DNA from 3 places in the Actinoallomurus sp. CA-150999 genome. Region 2 is predicted to be linked to each of the others. Evidence: predicted binding sites of a transcription regulator. Region 2 holds the regulator's gene; each other region holds the start of a gene.

Region 1 (3,271 bases), 5.8 Mb from region 2:
CGTTCCGCAACCCCTTTGGAGGGTGCTCGACCCCGCCTCCTGGCGGGTGCCGGAACAGGTCAGGGCCGCTGAAGCACTGTTGCGGATCATCCCCGACGAAGCGGACGTGGCAGCCGCCAACCGCATCGCACCCCAGCTCACCGGCCGCTGCCGGGTGTTCCGCTTCCTCAGCGAGCCCACCCCGCAGTTCCGCCCCGAATGGGTCGCGACCACCGGCGCGCCGTACGAGCAGTCGATGATCGCGGACCTGCCCTCACTGGGTTACAGCGTCGTGGCCCGGGCCGCCGGCATCACCATCTACCGCCGGACCAGGACGGTTCTGCGAGATTCGGGTCGGCTCCGGCGAGGCGCAGGGTAGGGGAGCGGAACCCGATGCCGCGTTCGACGTCCCGTGGCGCCTCCGCTCGGCCGTCAGCGGGCTCGGTCGTGCGGTGAGACCCTCAGTGCCGCCGGGTGCCGGTGCGGGTCCGGCTGCGGCTCGTCGAACCGTGGTGGGTCGATCCGCCGGTCGAGTGGTGTGTGGTGCTCTTCTGACGCGTCGTGGTCTTCCGGGAGCCGCCCTGGAGCACGCGGCCGCCCCGCGAGACGATCCTGCCGCGCGGACGGGTCCAGATGCCCCGGGAGACGTACCCGCTGCGATACCGGCCCCGGTAGTACCAGCGGTAGCGGCCGCCCGTGCCGCCGTTGTCGCAGTACCAGTCGGAGACGACGCGGTACGAGGAGCCGCCCCGCGCCCACGTGTCAATGCAGTAGGCGTTCGTCGAACTCGAGGAACAGGCGACGAGCGAGAGCGACAGCACGCTCACGACGGTGAGGTACGCGGCGCCGGAGCGCGCGAGCCGCCGGGGAACATTCGGGCGCATTGCCGCGAGCCTCCGCAGAAGGGGATCAAATGCCCGGCAAGTGTAGAGCCGTGATCCCCGGCGGGGCACTACCTGATCGGGAAGCTCAGGTACAGATCCGCCGGTTCGGCGATCGACGGCAGATCGCTGACCTGCCCGTCGCCGACCTCGACCACCCGCCAGACCCCGTCCGCCCGCCGGGCCAGGTCCGTGGTGATGAATCGGCAGCCGAGCGCCCGTACGCACGGGGCGATCGGGTCCGCCTGCGGGCGGGGATGCCGGTCCGGCGTGTCCGGGTGCGGCCCCATCAGCACCGGTTCGCCGTCGACCCACCACACGCGCGCCTCGCCGTCCTCGAACCGCTCGTACTCGCGGATGACGATGCCGCCGGCGAGGAAGTCGCCCTGCAGTTCGATGAAGCGTGCGACGACCGCGTGCAGCCGCTCCACGTCGGCGAGCTCGGGGATGAAACAGGCCTCGTCCCACTCGTGCTTGCGCGACTTCACGTAGTCCTTCACGACCGCCGGCCCGGAGCCCAGCGGGCGTACGAGCTCGGCCAGCTTGTCCGCCGCCGGCGTCGCGCCGGGGGGCAGGGGCAGCCATACGCTCGCCGGAGTGACGCCCGCGAAGGTGTCGTACCAGCCGGGCAGTTCGTGCGCCTTCTCATAGCCGTCGGGCGGGACCGCCAGCACGACGTTCCGGGCGGCCAGGGCGGTCGCGAGCGCGGCGTACTGCGCCGGGGTGGTCATCCAACCGCGATACCACGTGGTCCCGAGGCCGTCGGGCACCTGGCGTACGGCCGTCGCCGCGTCGCCGCGCTGCAGCGCGTCGTGGTCGATGAGCGCGACGGATCCGCCGAGCGCGCGTACGGCCTCGGCCTCCCGGGCGAAGTGCTCATCGACCCGCCGGGGATTCAGCGGGTCGGCGCACATGAGGATGGTCACCGGCATGATCCTGACCCTCAGCGTAGGGCAAGACAGCCCGTCTTTCCCCGGTGAATCGGCGCGTCCGTTCATGATCGAACGTGTGTTCGGCTAGAGTGAAGGAAGCGACGACATTGTCCACAGTGGTGGCCGGGCCCTCGAAAAATGTCGGCGGGTCCCCGTAACGTCGCTCCCGACAACAGCAGGCATCGACCCGACAGGGACACCTCACATGGCAGCAAACGATCGCGAGAAGGCCCTCGAGGCGGCGCTCGCGCAGATCGAGCGGCAGTTCGGCAAGGGTTCCGTCATGCGGCTGGGCCAGGAGGGACGCCCCCCGGTCGAGGTGATCCCGAGTGGTTCGATCGCCCTCGACGTCGCCCTGGGCATCGGCGGCTACCCACGCGGCCGCGTGGTCGAGATCTACGGTCCGGAGTCCTCCGGTAAGACGTCCCTCGCCCTGCACGCCGTGGCCAGCGCGCAGAAGGCGGGCGGCATCGCGGCATTCGTCGACGCCGAGCACGCGCTCGACCCCGAGTACGCGAAGAAGATCGGCGTCGACATCGACGCCCTCCTCGTCTCCCAGCCCGACACGGGTGAGCAGGCCCTCGAGATCACCGACATGCTGATCCGCTCCGGCGCGATCGACGTCGTCGTCATCGACTCCGTCGCGGCCCTCGTGCCCCGCGCGGAGATCGAGGGCGAGATGGGCGACAGCCACGTCGGCCTCCAGGCCCGCCTCATGTCCCAGGCCCTCCGCAAGCTCACCGGCGCCATCAACCAGACCAAGACCACAGCGGTCTTCATCAACCAGCTGCGGGAAAAGGTCGGCGTCATGTTCGGCTCGCCCGAGACGACCACCGGCGGCAAGGCGCTGAAGTTCTACGCGTCGGTGCGGCTCGACGTGCGGCGGATCGAGACGATGAAGGACGGCACGGACGCGGTCGGCAACCGCACGCGCGTCAAGGTCGTCAAGAACAAGATGGCCCCGCCGTTCAAGGTGGCCGACTTCGACATCCTCTACGGCGTCGGCATCAGCCGCGAGGGCGGCCTGATCGACATGGGCGTCGAGCACGGCTTCGTGCGCAAGTCCGGCGCCTGGTACACCTACGAGAACGACCAGCTCGGTCAGGGCAAGGAGAACGCCCGGCGGTTCTTGAAGGAGAACCCGGACATGGCCGACGAGATCGAGAAGAAGATCAAGGAGAAGCTCGGGGTGGGTCCGCGGCTCGACGCCGAGGCCGAGCCGACGGGTGCTCCCGCGGCGGCGGCGCCCGCGGCGCCCGCTGCGGCCGCTGCGACCAAGGCCGCACCGGCCAAGCGGGCGGCGAAGACCCCGAAGCCGGGAGACGTGTGATCCCGGGCCGCCCTTGGCGAGGCTCCGAGGGGCTGACCCATGAACGCTCCTGAGGGGTGGCGGCGTCCCGCTCCACGCCGGGCCGATTCCGGCGCGGAGATCTTCCCTGGTGACGCCGCCGCTCAGGAGGACGACGGCGGCGAGTCCGC
Region 2 (3,271 bases):
GACGACCGCACTCCGGGCACGAGCGACGGCGCCGGATGGCGGATCCGTCGTCGGTCGCCCGGCTGTCGATGACCCTGCTGTCGGTGTGTCGGCAGAACGGGCAGTGCATGCCTCCGGACTCCTCCCCCTGACAGCGAGTCACGCGCCTTCTGCGCGAACCTCACCTTGTAACCACAACCTATGGTGAACTACATCCATGTAACTACTAGATGTTGTGGTCCAACCGTAGAGCCCGACCGAGGGCATCGCAACCCACATGAGGCACCCGGCGAGAAGAGCCCGCTCACGAGGAGATCCGCCGCCTCCACCGGCGTGTCGCGCCCCCCGCTGGACGCGACGATCCGCCGCCAGGACATGCCTCACCCTCATCGACCTGCGGAGACGCCGCCGACGGTCGGAACGGTGAAGTGGATCACATTGCGCCGGCGCTCTCGCGCGGGCGCACCCCCAGCGCCCAAGCCTGCCATGTCCCGCCCCGGCGCACGACGGCGACCACCCCCTTCGGTGCGCCGACCGTGCGACGAAGCCCGGCGATGACATCCGCCCTTCACCAACGGCCGGACAGGAATTATTATCGAACACATGTACGAGTTAAAGCCGACATAGGCCCGGACCGTAAAATTCCACATTTTTCGAACACCTGTTTGATCATTTCCCGGAGAAGCGATAACGTCCCTCTACGGGAGTGAAATACCGGCGGCCGCGCGTCACCGCAGAAGACATCCATCGGAGACACCATGAGCAAGGTTCGGGAAATGCCGGACGGCCCAGGCGACGAGAGCGGGCTGACGGTCCGCCAGCGCAAGGTGCTGGAGGTGATCAGGGACTCGGTCCAGCGGCGCGGCTACCCGCCCTCGATGCGCGAGATCGGCGAGGCCGTCGGGCTGACCAGCACCTCGAGCGTCTCCCACCAGCTCCGGACACTGCAGCGCAAGGGCTTCCTGCTGCGCGACCCGAACCGGCCGCGCGCGGTGGTCGTCCGCATGCCCGGATCCTCGGCGGTCGCCACCGAGTCCGAGCACGACGCGTACGAGATCACCAATGGCCAGGAGGCCCCGGCACGCCCCGCCCCCGCGTACGTCCCGCTAGTCGGCCGCATCGCCGCAGGTGGCCCGATCCTCGCCGAGGAGGCCGTCGAGGACGTCTTCGCGCTGCCCAGGCAGCTCGTCGGCGAGGGCACGCACTTCCTGCTGAACGTCACCGGTGACTCGATGATCGAGGCCGCCATCGCCGACGGCGACTGGGTCGTCGTGCGTCAGCAGCCCGTCGCGGAGAACGGCGACATCGTCGCGGCGATGATCGACGGCGAGGCCACCGTCAAAACGCTCAAGCGGCGCGACGACAAGGTCTGGCTGATGCCGCACAACCCGGCGTACGACCCGATCCCCGGCGACGACGCCACGATCCTCGGCCGCGTGGTGGCGGTCCTGCGCAAGATGTGATCCCACCCGGGTCGGCGACATCGACCGACCCGGGTGGATTCGCCCGTCAGGCGGGCACGATGTTCACGATCTTCGGGGCACGCACGATGACCTTGCGGACGCCCCGGTCGCCCAGTGCCGCCCGGATCTTCTCCGAGTCCAGGGCCAGCCGCTCCAGGTCGCCCTCGGCGATGTCCGGAGACACCTCCAGGCGGTCGCGGACCTTGCCCGCCACCTGCACGACGCAGGTGACCGACTCCTGGACCAGCAGCGCGGCCTCGGCCGTCGGCCAGCCCGCCTTGGTCACCGGAGCCGTACGGCCCAGCCGCTCCCACATCTCCTCGGCGGTGTACGGCGCGACCAGCGACAGGATGACCGCCAGGGTCTCGGCCGCCTCCCGCACCGCCGGGTCGGCCCCTCCCGGGCCGGCGTCGATGGCCTTACGGGCGGCGGAGGTCAGCTCCATCATCCGCGCGATCGCGACGTTGTACCGGTGCGCCTCGACCAGCCGGGTGACCTCGTCGATCGTCCGGTGCGTCACCTTGCGCAGCTCGACGTCGCCGGCCGCAGGGTCGGCCCCGGGCACGGAGGTCACGTCGGCGGCCACGCGGTGCACGCGGGCCAGGAACTTCACCGAGCCGGACGGGGACACGTCGGCCCAGTCGATGTCGTCCTCCGGCGGACCGGAGAACAGCATCGTCAGCCGTACGGCGTCGACGCCGTACTCGCCGATCTGCTCCCCCAGGTCGACCAGGTTGCCGGTCGTCTTCGACATCGACGAGCCGTTCAGGATGACCTGGCCCTGGTTGACCAGCCGCTTGAACGGCTCGGTGAAGTCCACCATCCCCATGTCGTACAGCACCTTGGTGAAGAACCGCGCGTACAGCAGGTGCAGGATGGCGTGCTCGACACCGCCGGTGTACTGGTCGGCCGGCATCCACTCGCGCACCTTCTCCACGTCGAACGGCCCGCCGGTGTAGTCCGGCGAGCAGTACCGCAGGAAGTACCAGGACGAGTCGACGAAGGTGTCCATCGTGTCGGTGTCACGCTTGGCCGGACCACCGCACTTGGGGCATTCGACGTTCACCCAGTCGTGGGCCGCCGCCAGCGGCGACACGCCCTTCGGCGCCAGGTCGGCGCCGCGCAGGTCGTCCGGCAGGCGCACCGGCAGCTGCTCGTCGGGGACGGGCACCTCGCCGCACGCGTCACAGTGGATGATCGGGATCGGCGTGCCCCAGAACCGCTGCCGGGAGATCAGCCAGTCGCGCAGCCGGTAGTTGACGGAGGCCTTGCCCAGGCCCTTCTCCTCCAGGACCTCGACGATCCGCGGGATGGCGGCGGCCTTGGCCAGGCCGTTCAGGGGCCCGGAGTTGACCAGCTCGCCCTCGCCGGGGGTGGCGACCCCGGTCTCGGCCGGGTCCGCCTCTCCCGTCTGGACGACGATGCGGACCGGCAGGCCGAACTTGCGGGCGAAGTCCAGGTCGCGCTGGTCGTGGGCGGGCACCGCCATGATCGCGCCGTGGCCGTACTCCGCCAGGACGTAGTCGGACGCCCACACGGGGATGCGCTCGCCGTTCACCGGGTTGATCGCGTAGCGGCCCAGGAAGACGCCGGTCTTCTCCCGGTCGGCGGACAGCCGCTCGATCTCCGACTCGCGCCCTACCGCGTCGCGGTAGGCCTCGAACTCGGCGCGCTGCTCCGGCGCGCAGATCTCATCGGCCAGCGCGGCGTCCGCGGCGACGACGAAGAACGTCGCGCCGAACAGGGTGTCCGGCCGGGTCGTGTAGACGGTGACCGGCTCCGCGCGCCCCTCGATCTGGAAGGCGACGTCGGCGCCCTCCGAGCGGCCG
Region 3 (3,271 bases), 5.4 Mb from region 2:
CCGGTCGAGCCCGGCGTGCTCCAGCACGTGGACGACGTCGTCGTGCACGCCCTTCCGCGAGGCTTCGGCGAGGAGTTCGCGGAGCCACTTCTCGTCCATTCGCAGATGATGGCTCGCCAGGCCCAGCGACTCCCGGACGGCGGCGAGGCGCGCCTCGTGGCCCGGCGCCGCGGCGATCAGGTCGGCGCTGCCGGCCGGGCCGAGACGGGAGTAGAGGCCCTTGACGTAGTCGGGGTCGTCGGCGTTGGCCGACAGCCGCTTCCAGACGTCGGCCGGGATCGGCCGGTGGGCACTGATCGCCCCGTGGATCGCGGCGGCGTCGGCGGCCCCCGCTCGGGTCGCCGCGTGTGCGTCGGGGAAGTGGCCGACCGTGTGTCCGGCGCCCGCCGGCGTCGTACGGCCCGGACGGCCGCCGAGCCGGCCCACGCCGACCCGGGGCATGTCCGCGGCGCCCTTGCTCAGGTGCGCGTCGGCGTAGGCCCGTCGGCGGCCCAGCATGCCCGGCTGGGCGCGGACCCAGCTCTCGACCGCCGCGGCCTGGCGGAGGCCGGTGCGCGGGACGCTCGGGGGCAGCGCGGCGTTGGTGCGCAGCCAGGCGGTGATGGCGTTCGAGGCGCTCGTCATCTGCTGGATCAGCTGAGCCATCGCCGCCGTGTCGATGCCGACGAAATCCTTGTCGCGCGCCGCACTGGCACGCAGACCGTCCTGTCCAGCCATAGGGCACCAGCTCCGGAGAGTGCGCTAGAACCTCCGGTGACCGTTGTATCACCGCCTGTCGGCCGTTGTCCCCGACGACGCGGTCCCGATGCCGTGACCGACCGTCCGGCTCCGGTCACGCGGACAGGCCGCCGCGGCGTCGCCGGAATTCGCGCATCCGTGCGTTGGCCCCGCACCCCGCCACGTCGCACCAACGGCCCGAGCGGTTCCGCGTGTGGTCGTAAAAGGCATGGCGGCAGTCATCGGCCGCGCATGCCTTCATCCGCCGCCATGAGCCATCGGTCATCGCCGCGACCACGGCCGAGAGAAGGACGCCGAAAGTAGCGTCACCCGCCCGGCCGGGGCTACACCGCCGAGGGCGGTCACATCCTCGCGCTCGAATCGCCCGGTGAGTTCGTCGCCGCGATCCGCGCGGCGTTCCGGGCCCATCACGGCGCCCGCTGATCCCCGTGGATCCCGCTCACTCGACCTCGACGGGCGTGCCGCCCGTGAGGCGGAGCAGTTCCTCGTACGAGGTGGGGAAGACGGTGTGCGGGTGTCCGGCGGCGGCCCAGACGACGTCGTACTTGGCCAGCCATTCGTCGACGAGCGTGCGGACCGGCTGAGGATGGCCGAGGGGCGCGACGCCTCCGATGGGCTGTCCGGTGGCCGCCCGCACGAACTCGGGGTCGGCCCGCTTGATCCGGGCGACGCCGATCCGCTCGGCGAGCCCGGTGGTGTCCACCCGGTGCGCTCCGCTGGTCAGTACGAGCAGCGGCTCGCCATCGGCGGCGAAGATCAGGCTGTTCGCGATGGCGCCGACGTCGCAGCCGAGCTGAGCCGCTGCGGTGGCGGCCGTCGGGGCGGCCTCCGGAAGCTCGCGGACCTGTCCGGTGGCGCCCAGTTCGCGCAGGCGGGCGGCGACATGTTCGACGTTGGGGTGCATGGCAGCACCCTACGGCCGGTGGCGAGGTAAGAGGTTCCGAACTGCGACGACACATCTATTCGAACGCGTTGACGAATGCGGCGTCGGACGCTTTACTGAGGTACGTACTCGAACCTGTGTTCGAGTACGGCGCGGGACTCGCGGCCCGCGCCGAGGGGATCGTCTCTCGCGGGCAGCGCATGCCGGGCGAGATGCGACGGCCGGGCGGGGCGAGGGGAAGCGCTTCGCCCGGCCTCCCCAGGGCCCTCGGGCCCGCCGAGCGGAAGGAGGCATGTCATGTCCGCAAGGTCGTCAACTGCCGCCCCCCTTCGTCCCGCGCCACGGCGCAGGCCCGCCGCATCAGCGATGTCACTCCTTCAGACGGCCCGGCGCGGCCTGATCGAGGCCGCGGAGTCGGCCGCCCCGGCGCTGCGCTATGTCGCAGCCCATCTGGCCGCGTTGCGCGCCGCCGCAGCCGTGCTCGCCGAGCGCGCCGATCCCGGATCGCGCACCCGTGGTAGACCGCGCAGCGTCTGGGTGCTGCTCCCCGAGGCCGAGCCCGCGCTGCGCGAGTGGGCGGCGTTCTTCGCCGCCGGCGCGGACAAGCGCGCCGCGGCGGAGGCCGGCCTGCCGCGCGCGGTCACCGCGGATGAGGCCGATGAGCTCCTGCGCGACGCGGAGATCTTCGTGTCACTCGTCGAGACCACGCTCGGCGTCCCGGGCCAGCCCATGCTGCCCGCCGCCGGCTAAGACCCCTTCTGGGGACCGGCTCTTCACCGGAGCACGGTTCGTGCCCGCGGGTCCCGTCGTGGACCTCCCCCCGAAGCGACGGGACCCGCGCGGCCGCACACCATGCCCGGCTGCCGCCGGGCGGCGCTCCGCCCGTCGCAGGCCGAAAGCCGCGTGCTGCGTGCCATGCGTTGCACGCCGCGAACCTCGGGCCGCGTGCCGTTCCCCCACGCCCCGCGCCCCCGTGCCGTGCCTCCGCACCGCGCATCCCGCACCGCTGTCACCGAGCCGGCCGCCCGATGGGCTTGGAGGCCGGTGCCTCCTCGCGCGGTGCGGTCCGAACGCGCCGTACGGCCTGGGCGAGGCCCGCCGTGCCGAAGGCCGCCGCGACGAGCAGGGCGCTGACCCACGGCGGCGAGCGGTAGCCGAGCCCGGCGGCGATGGTGCCGCCGCCGATGGCGGGACCGGCGGCGGCGCCCACGTTGAGCGCCGCGGTCGCGAAGGATCCGCCGAGTGAGGGCGCCTCCGTCGCCGCGTACAGAATCCGGGCGATCAGCGTCGAGCCGACGGCGAACGAAAGGGTTCCCTGGACGAAGACGAGAACCAAGACGGCGACCGGGCTGCCGGCGGTCACGGCCAGGAGTACCCACCCGGCGAGCAGGGCGATCCCGCCCGGAACCAGGACCCGCATCGGCCGCGTGTCGGACAGGCGCCCGCCGATCGTCACCCCGGCGAACGACCCGAGACCGAACAGCGCCAGCATCCCCGGCACCCAGTCCTCGGAGAAGCCGCTGACGTCGGTGACGAGCACGGCCAGGTAGGTGAACGTGCAGAAGGTGGCGGCGTTCACCAGCGCGGCCAGCAGCAGTACGACCAGCAGCCGCGGGCTCCGCAGGGCCCGCAGTTCGCGCCGGGCCCTGG

Evidence for each region. Region 2 encodes LexA, which represses DNA repair genes until DNA is damaged. Its sites were predicted from a motif close to TCGAACANNTGTTCGA; they were not measured.
Region 1: the regulator LexA is predicted to act here: its motif matches at 1,861-1,876, upstream of recA (recombinase RecA).
Region 3: the regulator LexA is predicted to act here: its motif matches at 1,751-1,766, upstream of ACQP2O_RS15525 (SAV_6107 family HEPN domain-containing protein).

The regions. Positions count from the first base shown of each region.
Region 1 covers NZ_CP192063.1:2,841,451-2,844,721, forward strand. Annotated here, with positions in the region: gene ACQP2O_RS13545 (DUF2079 domain-containing protein) at 1-358, shown strand, start outside; gene ACQP2O_RS13550 (hypothetical protein) at 441-863, opposite strand; gene ACQP2O_RS13555 (ATP-grasp domain-containing protein) at 932-1,792, opposite strand; gene recA (recombinase RecA) at 1,998-3,122, shown strand; gene recX (recombination regulator RecX) at 3,162-3,271, shown strand, end outside.
Region 2 covers NZ_CP192063.1:8,646,945-8,650,215, forward strand. Annotated here, with positions in the region: gene nrdR (transcriptional regulator NrdR) at 1-109, opposite strand, end outside; gene lexA (transcriptional repressor LexA) at 738-1,442, shown strand; gene leuS (leucine--tRNA ligase) at 1,489-3,271, opposite strand, start outside.
Region 3 covers NZ_CP192063.1:3,256,731-3,260,001, forward strand. Annotated here, with positions in the region: gene ACQP2O_RS15510 (hypothetical protein) at 1-717, opposite strand, end outside; gene ACQP2O_RS15515 (CGNR zinc finger domain-containing protein) at 833-1,003, opposite strand; gene ACQP2O_RS15520 (YbaK/EbsC family protein) at 1,178-1,642, opposite strand; gene ACQP2O_RS15525 (SAV_6107 family HEPN domain-containing protein) at 1,988-2,371, shown strand; gene ACQP2O_RS15530 (Cmx/CmrA family chloramphenicol efflux MFS transporter) at 2,631-3,271, opposite strand, start outside.